DNA from 3 places in the Paraflavitalea sp. genome. Region 2 is predicted to be linked to each of the others. Evidence: riboswitches for the same ligand, from Rfam matches in the RefSeq annotation. Region 2 holds a riboswitch; each other region holds the start of a gene.
The links. Region 2 has a riboswitch for cobalamin ahead of AC5JBY_RS15130 (DUF5074 domain-containing protein). Riboswitches for the same ligand answer to the same signal wherever they lie in the genome.
Positions count from the first base shown of each region.

Region 1: another riboswitch for cobalamin. It lies ahead of AC5JBY_RS23995 (ribonucleoside-diphosphate reductase small subunit); the one in region 2 lies ahead of AC5JBY_RS15130 (DUF5074 domain-containing protein).
Region 3: another riboswitch for cobalamin. It lies ahead of AC5JBY_RS07415 (TonB-dependent receptor plug domain-containing protein); the one in region 2 lies ahead of AC5JBY_RS15130 (DUF5074 domain-containing protein).

Region 1 covers NZ_JCACET010000010.1:1,692,523-1,695,802, reverse strand. The annotation lists gene AC5JBY_RS24000 (MauE/DoxX family redox-associated membrane protein) at 1-32, opposite strand, end outside; cobalamin riboswitch at 770-999, shown strand; gene AC5JBY_RS23995 (ribonucleoside-diphosphate reductase small subunit) at 1,222-2,193, shown strand; gene AC5JBY_RS23990 (ribonucleoside-diphosphate reductase subunit alpha) at 2,309-3,280, shown strand, end outside.
Region 2 covers NZ_JCACET010000008.1:3,172,222-3,175,501, reverse strand. The annotation lists gene AC5JBY_RS15135 (cytochrome-c peroxidase) at 1-775, shown strand, start outside; cobalamin riboswitch at 863-1,087, shown strand; gene AC5JBY_RS15130 (DUF5074 domain-containing protein) at 1,292-2,371, shown strand; gene AC5JBY_RS15125 (hypothetical protein) at 2,429-3,280, opposite strand, start outside.
Region 3 covers NZ_JCACET010000008.1:1,118,995-1,122,274, reverse strand. The annotation lists gene AC5JBY_RS07420 (TonB-dependent receptor) at 1-915, shown strand, start outside; cobalamin riboswitch at 1,194-1,413, shown strand; gene AC5JBY_RS07415 (TonB-dependent receptor plug domain-containing protein) at 1,536-3,280, shown strand, end outside.

The DNA of each region.
Region 1 (3,280 bases), on a different contig from region 2:
GATACGATCCCCACTATGAAACGCTTGTTCATTTGACTGTAACGATTTCTTAATGTTTGTTAAGGTTTTACATGGGTACAAGGCAGACACTCCGCCTGTTCAGCATGTACTATTCGATAAAGCAAGTGTGTCACACAGTGTACGGGCCTAATCAGCAGCCTTTAGCAGTATAAGGGTCAAAAAGAGGAGGAGAGTCAGTGGGCTGGCACAATCCTATAGCATGTACTGTCGCTTAATACATACTACCGGTATTGGCCGGCCGGTTTTTATTAAATACATACCTCAACCAAGGTGGCTATACAGCCAGTTGCAATTTCAGATAACCCGGACCTTCGAAATACATAAGCTATCGTAGCGTTCCCGTTTTTAGAACTTTAGGCCCGGGTTATTGAAATTGCGTAGATTTTCTCATGATCATAGGTGGCCCTTCGATTAACCCGGACCACACCATAAATTTCATCCATTATTTACATCCTTGTTTTATTTCGACAGACTAAAATTTCCATAATTGACCACTAACCCAAATGTTAACATTGGGTTAAGTGTTTGTAAGTAGAAGAATGCTGTATTCGGTATACGGTGTATAGAATGGAGAGTCCTGTATTACAAATTTACCCAGCTAAAGTGTTGAGAGCAGGACAATTTTAAGCAAAAGCCCATCCGGTAAGGCTCTTGACGGTTGTCAATTCAGCGTGGAAGAATTATCCACCCCCTGTTACTAAGTTCATTTGACCAGCCCCGCCTCGAAGTTTAAGTTTGTATTCGCTCTTTTACAAAATATTGTGTTGGTGCCCGTCTATTTGCCTCAAAAACAGGTATTTAGACAGGCTTAAAAGGGAACCATGTGTAAATCATGGACTGTTGCGCAACTGTGAATTTCGTGAATTGGCAATCGGCAATCGGCAATAAGTAGTGGCTTTAAAATCGCTTACTTTTCGCCACTCCGGTTTGTAGCTTTCGCGGACAAAGTCAGATACCTGCCATACAATTAAGTGCCACACCTTCGCATCAAAGGTAATTCGCACTGCTATACTGTCACTCACTGCACCCTCACCCCTCCGGTCAGTGGCGTGGCCACGTATTGTGTTGTTCCCTTTTGTAACGGGTGATCGCTGGTTCCATCCATGGAAGTGTATTTCTATGGAAGGATATCGTCGTCGGTAGAAGGCAAGGCAACGAGGAGAAGACAGACTATTACTAATATAACTATACCATTGAGCCATGAGCAACGAAAACGAAATATTACTGCAGGAAAACAAAGACCGCTTTGTTATTCTGCCCATCAATTATCCCAGGGTGTGGGAAATGTACAAGAAGCATGAAGCAAGCTTCTGGACAGCGGAAGAGATCGATCTGAGCGGTGACCTGCAACACTGGGCGAACTTAAACGATGGTGAACGTCATTTTATTTCGCATGTACTGGCATTCTTTGCTGCCAGCGATGGTATTGTGAATGAGAACCTGGCAGTCAACTTCATGAGCGAAGTGCAATTGCCCGAAGCACGTTGCTTCTATGGCTTCCAGATCATGATGGAGAACATCCATTCTGAAACATACGCTTTATTGATCGACACCTATATTAAAGATCCCCAGGAAAAGCATCGCTTGTTCCATGCTATCGATACGGTGCCTGCTGTGAAAAAGAAAGCGGAGTGGGCGCTGCGCTGGATCGAGAATGGCAGTTTCGCTGAAAGACTCGTAGCCTTTGCCGCCGTAGAAGGTATTTTCTTCAGTGGCAGCTTCTGCTCCATCTTCTGGTTAAAGAAGAGAGGCCTGATGCCCGGTCTTACATTCAGCAATGAACTGATCAGTCGTGATGAAGGCTTGCATTGCGAATTTGCCTGCTTGCTGTACAGCATGCTGAGTAAAAAGATGACGCAGGAAGAAGTATACGCTATCATCGGCGATGCGGTGAAGATTGAAAAGGAATTCATCACGGAAGCACTGCCTGTGGACCTGATCGGTATGAATGCCAAGCTGATGCAGCAATACATCGAGTTTGTAGCTGACCGCTGGCTGAGTGAACTGGGCTATCCCAAAATGTTCAACAGCACCAATCCTTTCGACTTCATGGAAATGATCTCCCTGGAAGGTAAGACTAACTTCTTTGAAAAGCGTGTGGGCGATTACCAGAAGAGTGGCGTGATGGGTAATAAAGAAAGCCAGTCATTTTCGTTGGAGGAAGATTTCTAAACAGGCATTAGCCTTTAGCTATTAGCTTTTAGGGCTTTTGCTTTGCTAACACCTAATGGCTAAAAGCTAACAGCTTAAAAAGCATTAATCACTTATCATAAATACTTACTGACCCATGTTTGTAATAAAAAGAAACGGCAAAAGAGAATCTGTCAAGTTTGACAAGATCACTGCCCGCATAGAAAAACTATGCTATGGGCTCGACAGGCGGTTTGTGAATTCCATCGATGTAGCGAAGAAGGTTATTGAAGGTTTGTATGATGGCGTTACCACTACCGAACTGGATAACCTCGCTGCAGAAACTGCTGCTTCCTTAACGGTGAAGCACCCGGATTATGCGTTGCTGGCCAGCCGCATCGCAGTGAGCAACCTGCATAAGAATACCATCAAGACTTTTTCCGATACGATGAAGTTGCTGTACGAATGCAGGGACAGCAAGGCTGGTAAAGCAGCTCCTTTGCTGGCTGATGACGTGTGGGCTATCATCCAGGAGCATGCCGAATTGCTGGATTCTACGATCATCTACGATCGTGATTACAGCTTCGATTATTTCGGTTTCAAAACACTGGAAAAATCTTACCTGCTGAAGGTGGATGGCAAAGTGGTGGAGCGTCCACAGCATATGTTCATGCGTGTATCGGTGGGTATTCATAAAAACGATATCGAGAGCGCTATCAAGACTTATCACCTGATGTCTGAGCGCTGGTTTACACATGCCACGCCAACCTTGTTCAATGCCGGCACGCCTAAGCCGCAAATGAGCAGCTGCTTCCTGCTGACTATGAAGGAGGACAGCATCGATGGTATTTATGACACCTTGAAACAAACTGCCAAGATATCTCAGAGTGCTGGTGGCATCGGTCTTTCTATCCACGGCATCCGTGCTACCGGTAGCTATATCGGCGGCACTAATGGTACCAGCAATGGTATCATCCCTATGCTGCGTGTGTTTAATGATACTGCCCGCTATGTAGATCAGGGCGGTGGTAAGCGCAAAGGTGCTTTTGCCATTTACCTGGAGCCCTGGCATGCTGACGTTTTTGAATTCCTTGATCTGCGCAAGAACCATGGTAAGGAAGAAATGCGT
Region 2 (3,280 bases):
CTTCGATTCATTGGGCGCGCGCAACGCACCTGCCCTGCAAAACCTTGCCTGGGCAACCAGCTTTATGTGGGACGGCGGCGTTAAAGACCTCGACCTGCAACCCATTGTTCCTATTACCAACCACGTGGAAATGGGTGAATCGGTAGAGAGTGTAGTGGAGAAGATAAAGAAAGATCAATACTACCCCTTGTATTTTAATGCGGCCTTTGGCAGCCGGGAGATCACCACTGCACGTGTGATGCAGGCGCTCAGCCAATTTATGGTGGCCATGGTAAGCGCCAACAGCAAGTATGATAAAGTGGTACGTAAAGAAGGGGGTGCCTTCACCAAAGAAGAGGCTGCCGGTTACAAAATCTTCCAACAAAAATGCGCTACCTGCCACACAGAGCCTTTCTTCACTGATTTCAGTTTCCGCAACAATGGCCTGTATCCCTATAGCGAAGACTTTGGCCGCATGGGCGTTACTTCCGAAACGGGCGATAAGTATCGCTTCAAAGTACCTTCATTGCGCAACATAGCACTGACAGCGCCCTATATGCACGATGGCCGTTTTAAAGAGCTCGACTTTGTGCTGACGCATTATGCGCAGGATGTGCAACTGACTGACAATATCGATCCATCGCTTGTGCAGCCTTCCGGCCGGGCAGGTATACCGCTTACGCCTGCCGATAAAGAAGTACTGAAATCTTTTCTGTATACGTTAACCGATTCTGCTTTTGTTCGTAATAAAGGATTGGGGGAGGTTAATATATGCCCTCAATGTATAAGATATTAGTTGACAAGTTAACAAATTGATAGGTTGAAAGGTTTACGACACAAGCCGTGTAAACTTTTAAACTTGTGAACTTATCAACCTTTCCATACCTTCGCCGCCGCTAAAGGTTCATAGCTCTTCAATGAGTCATGATTAAAAGGGAATCCGGTGATTTCTTTAGCAGAAAGAATCCGGAGCTGTCCCGCAACTGTAAGTTCTTCACGTAATGTCGACATCTACATGCCACTGTTGATGCTTTGTAAACAGCAAGCTCAATGGGAAGGCCGTCGGCACAGAACAAGCCAGGAGACCTGCCTTCAGCATCATACTTAATTCATAGCTTTCGGGTAAAAAGCATGGATGAAATAGCTGCCTTCAGCTGATTCATTTATTTTCCTGTAGTTATGCCACTGTACAGTTCCTGCCATAGAGCTGTCTGCGTGTGCATGCCTGTAGCCGGATCACTGGTCCGTGGTGTATCATGCCGGGCATTGTTAAGTATGATCAACCTGTTCATATATACTTAACAATACGATTATGAGTACACGTTTATTCCGAGGATTATTGCTTCTGTTAACCATTACTGCATTTGTAGCCTGTAACAAAGATGAGTACAGGCAGCCTGAACCACTGATCACTGGCAAATATGAAAATGGTATCATTCTCGTGAATGAAGGCTGGTTTGGTCATGACAATGGTAACGTAAACTTCTACCGCTATGGCCAGGACACCATCGAACAAATGGTTTATCACAAAGAGAACCCCGGCAAAGAACTGGGCGTAACGACTCAATATGGCGCTGTGTGGAATGGTAAATTATACCTGGTGTCCAAACAAGGACCATTCGTTGTTACAGATGCCAAATCGCTGGTTGAGACAGGTCGCATCGCCAGCCTGCCCGCCAATGGCCGCGCCTTCCTTGGTCTCGACAACAACAATGGTCTTATCAGTACTGCCAGCGGTATCTATCCGCTCAACCTCTCCACGCTTACGCTGGGCACCAAGCTCACCAGCGTAACCGGCGAAACAGGTGGCATGCGCAAAGAAGGAGCTTATATCTTCGTGATCAACCAAAGCCAGGGGCTGATCATCCTCAACGCAAGTGATTACAGTGTAGTAAAAAAGATAGCCGGCATGAACCAGGGCTTGTCTAAAACACCTGATGGCAGCTTGTGGGTAGCCGGTGGCAGCTCACTCGTAAAGATCAACACCACTACGCTCGATACCAACAAGATCACTTTGCCTTTCACACTGGGCAATCCCTGGGTGGCCTGGAACGTTGGTACTGTGACTACCTCTTCTACTGAGAATGCCGTGTTCATTGGCAGGACCAATTCCTGGGGCGCCGGTGGCAATCAACTTTATAAATATGTAGTGGGCAACAGCGCTTCGCTGGCTACGCTTTTCGCTACCATCCCTGCCGGTAAAGAGTTTTATGGGGCCGGTGTTGGCTACAACGCAGGCAGCAATGAGCTGGTGGTAACTGCTGTTCAGTCCGGATATGGACAGAACTATCAGTACAACAGTCTCTACTTCTATGATGCTGCGAATGCTACCTTGAAGAAAACCATTACCTATCAATACTTCTATTTCCCCGCTTTAATGATCTTCAATTAATGCAGGGTTGATAAGTTGAAAAGTTGATAGGTTGAAAAGGGAATAACAAAGTAACCATTAATTGGAGATACCTACTGATTGTTTTACGCCTTCGAAAACAGACTTCCAGACAAGGTTGAAGAAAGACTTGCTGGTGTTGCGGTCGTAGTGCACAGTGGCGCGGCGTATATCGCCTTTCTTATTGGGATTCGCATTCTTTACCTGTATATTGGCCAGCATGCTGGCCAATTTCTTTTTACTGAGGGTATTGTCGACCGTATCTTTTTTGAGTAGTGTGATCTTGAGGTCATCATACAGCATGGTTAGTGTTCCATCGGCTGCATAATCATTGCAATTGAAACTAAAATCCAGTCCATTGAGTGTTCCTTTCTCGATCGTGGCTAACCCCATAGGCTTTGTCAACTGGTTTACTGTTGTAGCAGGCATGCTGCCCATCGACCCATCGATGGTGAACCGGCCCTTGTCAGGGTAGAAATTAATCAGCGCCTTTACCGGCGCTGCATTCAGGAATCGGGCGTTGAACTGCACACGCATCGGCTTCTCTGCCATGAGTTGCCGGTATGTAGTAAGATTATTGACCCCGACGCTTACCTGGTAAAACTGCACCTTACCGCTTTGCTCGCTTTTGGCATTGCGTTCTTTGTATTCTATAAAAGAATTATTGAACCGGGCCGTTTTGATGCGCACATCAAAAGGTAATTTCATCAATGCCTGTTGCGGATAGGTGCCTATCCTACTCTTTCCATCATGCGGGAAAGAAAGATCGCGGTAAATATGGAGGCTGCTTTTACCCGACACGAGCGAGTCCGCACGCACCTCCTCCTTCATCAGCATTGGCACGTCCAGACCGGCCAGCCTGATGTTGTGAAAGTCTATATCAAACCGGTCGTTGGCGTATTTGTATTGTTG
Region 3 (3,280 bases), 2.1 Mb from region 2:
CAGGCAGCCATTCGTTTTCCGGGAGACTGGAATATCGATGCCGGTACAAGTCTCAACAGGCTGGCAGTAAATATTACCCGCCTTTTCCCGGCACGCGCACACATAAAAAAGATCTACCACAATGGGCTTGCACCGCGTATAGCCGTTTCTAAAAAGATCATTCCTCAGTTGTTGTTATATGCCAGCGTTGCCAAAGGCTTTTCGCCACCCACCACACAGGAGATATTACCCTCCACCTCGGTCATTAGCACCAGCCTGAATGCAGAAGAAGGCGTAAATTATGAGACAGGTATCAAAAGCAGCTGGCTGCAACAAAGACTATATGTTGAGGTCAACGCCTTTTACTACCGCCTGCAAAATGCCATTGTACTCCGCCGTGATGCCAGCAATGCCGATTACTTCGTCAATGCCGGTTCTACCAAACAAAGAGGACTGGAATCGCAAGCCTCCTACCAGCTGTTGCCCAATCGTAAAGGATTTATAACAGCCGCCCGTCTTTGGATCAGCCACACCTGGAGCCGCTTTAGATACGATGAATTTAAACAAGGCACTGCCGACCTCTCCGGCAAGCAACTGCCCAGCGTGGCGCCCCATATCGTAACTGGCGGACTGGACCTGGCCACCCGGCCTGGGCTGTACACCAACCTCACCTGGTATTACAGCGATCCCATTCCACTCGACGATGCCAACACGGTGATAGCCTCATCTTATCAGTTATTCGGCGGCCGCATCGGATGGCGCGCCCGCTTCACCAAAAAGATAGGCGCCGATTTTTTTGCTGGAGCCGACAATCTATTCAATGTACAATACAGCCTCGGCAATGATATCAATGCCGCCGCAGGCAGATACTTCAACCCGGCCGCTGGCGCCAACTACTTTGGCGGCATCACACTGAAATACGCCTTCGGACAATAAAAAAATACTACGACCACGTCTAAAAAAGCCCGCCAAAAGCGGGCTTTTTTTGTGCTATCAAAAAAAATAAAAACTTCATACTTACAGAGACCTTTCAGAGACATTACAGAGAGTTTATAGAGACCTTATAGAGACTTTAGCCCGGATCTGCCCTATACCTGGCCCCTACCTTGCCCGGGGCTGGCCAGGGTCTGGTCCTATCCCGCCTGCCCCTTTCGGAACGGATGCCGGCAACCATGCCCACAAACACCCAACCCCAAATCCCGGGGTAAACCCTTACATTTGCCGCGTTAATTGGTTTCCGCTCCGCCGCCAGGCAGAACGGATTAAAAGGGAAACCGGTGTAAGTCCGGTGCTATCCCCGTAGCTGTAAGTTTCGTGAGTACCACTCACCAGGTTCAATCTTCGTACCACTGTTCTACCCGCTTATCCGGCAGAATGGGAAGGTCTTGAACCAGGGAAACAAGCCAGAAGACCTGCCAGTTATCAGCAACAACATCGACGAGCTTTCGGGTGAAAAGCCGGGATTGAAACCGTCTACAGGCAGTAGACATTTCATTTCTGTTTGAATCATTTTATTCCGAAGGTTCATAGTTCATCATTACAAACAAACTATGAGCATGACAAGAAAGTTACTCGCACTATCAGCCCTGCTGGCAGCCATGAACGCGCAGGCGCAAGACTCAACTGCAAAAAGAGATTTGGATGAAGTAGTGGTTACCGCTACCAAATACCCTGTTAAACTTAGTGAAACAGGAAAAGTAGTGACCGTTATCGGCCGCGAGCAAATAGAACGCAGCAGCGGCAAAAGCCTCGCCCAGGTATTGACCGAGCAAACAGGCATCATCGTAAACGGCGCCAACAGCAACCCCGGTAAAGACAAATCGATCTTTTTACGCGGCGCCTCCAACGACTACACCTTGATATTACTCGATGGCATTCCTGTAAACGATCCCTCCGGGGCAGGCGGCGCATTCGACCTGCGCTTGTTTCCCGTAGAACAGATCGACCACATTGAAATCTTGAAAGGCAGCCAGTCTACCCTCTACGGGTCAGATGCAGTAGCCGGCGTTATCAATATCATCACGAAGAAAAAAGGCAGCAAAGCAATCGGCTTCAACGGCGGCGCTACCTATGGCAGCTTCAACACCTTCACCGGCGATGCTGGCCTGAGTGGCCACAAAGGCATCCTGGATTATAATGTAAATTACTCTTACACCAGTACAGACGGAATTTCCGAAGCAGCCGACACCACCGGCAAAGGCAACTTCGATAAGGACGGATTTAACAGGCACAGCGTACAAGCAAATCTCGGCATCCAGGTAACCGACAAGATCAGGATCGCCCCCTACTATCGCTATAGCTATTTCAACGCCAACACCGACGGTGGTTCTTTCTACGACACCAAAGACCAATTTGTATACCTGCTCAACAATACCGGCGCCACTGCTACTATTGGTTTGCCCAAAGGCACCATCACAGCCAACTACGGATACTCCTATTCAAGGCGTAACTACGCCACCGACTTCGGCAACTCCTTTTTCAGAGGCGGTTTCCACAGCGGCGAAGTATACCTCACCCAAAACCTGAGCGATAGGGTAAAGATGCTGGTCGGCGTAAACTACCAGAGCTACAAACTCACCGATTCCACGCTGACACCTAAGAACCCTTCCACCAACATCGTGAGCCCTTACCTGTCATTCCTCATGCAAAGCGCAGAAGGATTGAGCGTGGAAGTGGGCGGCCGGTACAACCACCACTCCGAATTTGGCACCCAATTCACCTATAGCTTCAATGCCGCCTATCTGATCAATAACCAGATTAAAGCATTTGCCAACGTTTCTACAGGTTTCAAAGCACCTACAGTGATGGACCTGTTTGGCCCCTCCTGGTTTGGCAGCAATCCCAACCTGAAACCGGAAGAATCTTCCAACCTTGAAGCAGGCGTACAATGGCAAACCCTGCAAAATAAATTACAGGTTACCGCTACAGGATTTTACAGAGACATCAAGAACGTGATCGCTTATGTAGCCGGCAAGTCCATCAATATCGACCAGCAAAAAGACAAAGGCGTCGAACTCGAAGCAACCCTGCGCCCCACCGACCAGTGGACGATCAAAGCCTCTTACACCTATGTAACAGGTGATATCTACCAATCACGCAGCGGTAAAGACACGAGCTATTTCAACCTGCTCCGCAGGCCCAAAAACACGATAGTGGCCAGCGTAGGATACCAGGCTACACCACAGTTGTTCATCAGCCTGTCTGCACAAAGCCTGGGCGAAAGAACAGACCTGTCGTTCGGACCACCCCCGGCCTATGCCACCATTCCTGTAGACCTGAAAGCCTACACGCTGATCAACGC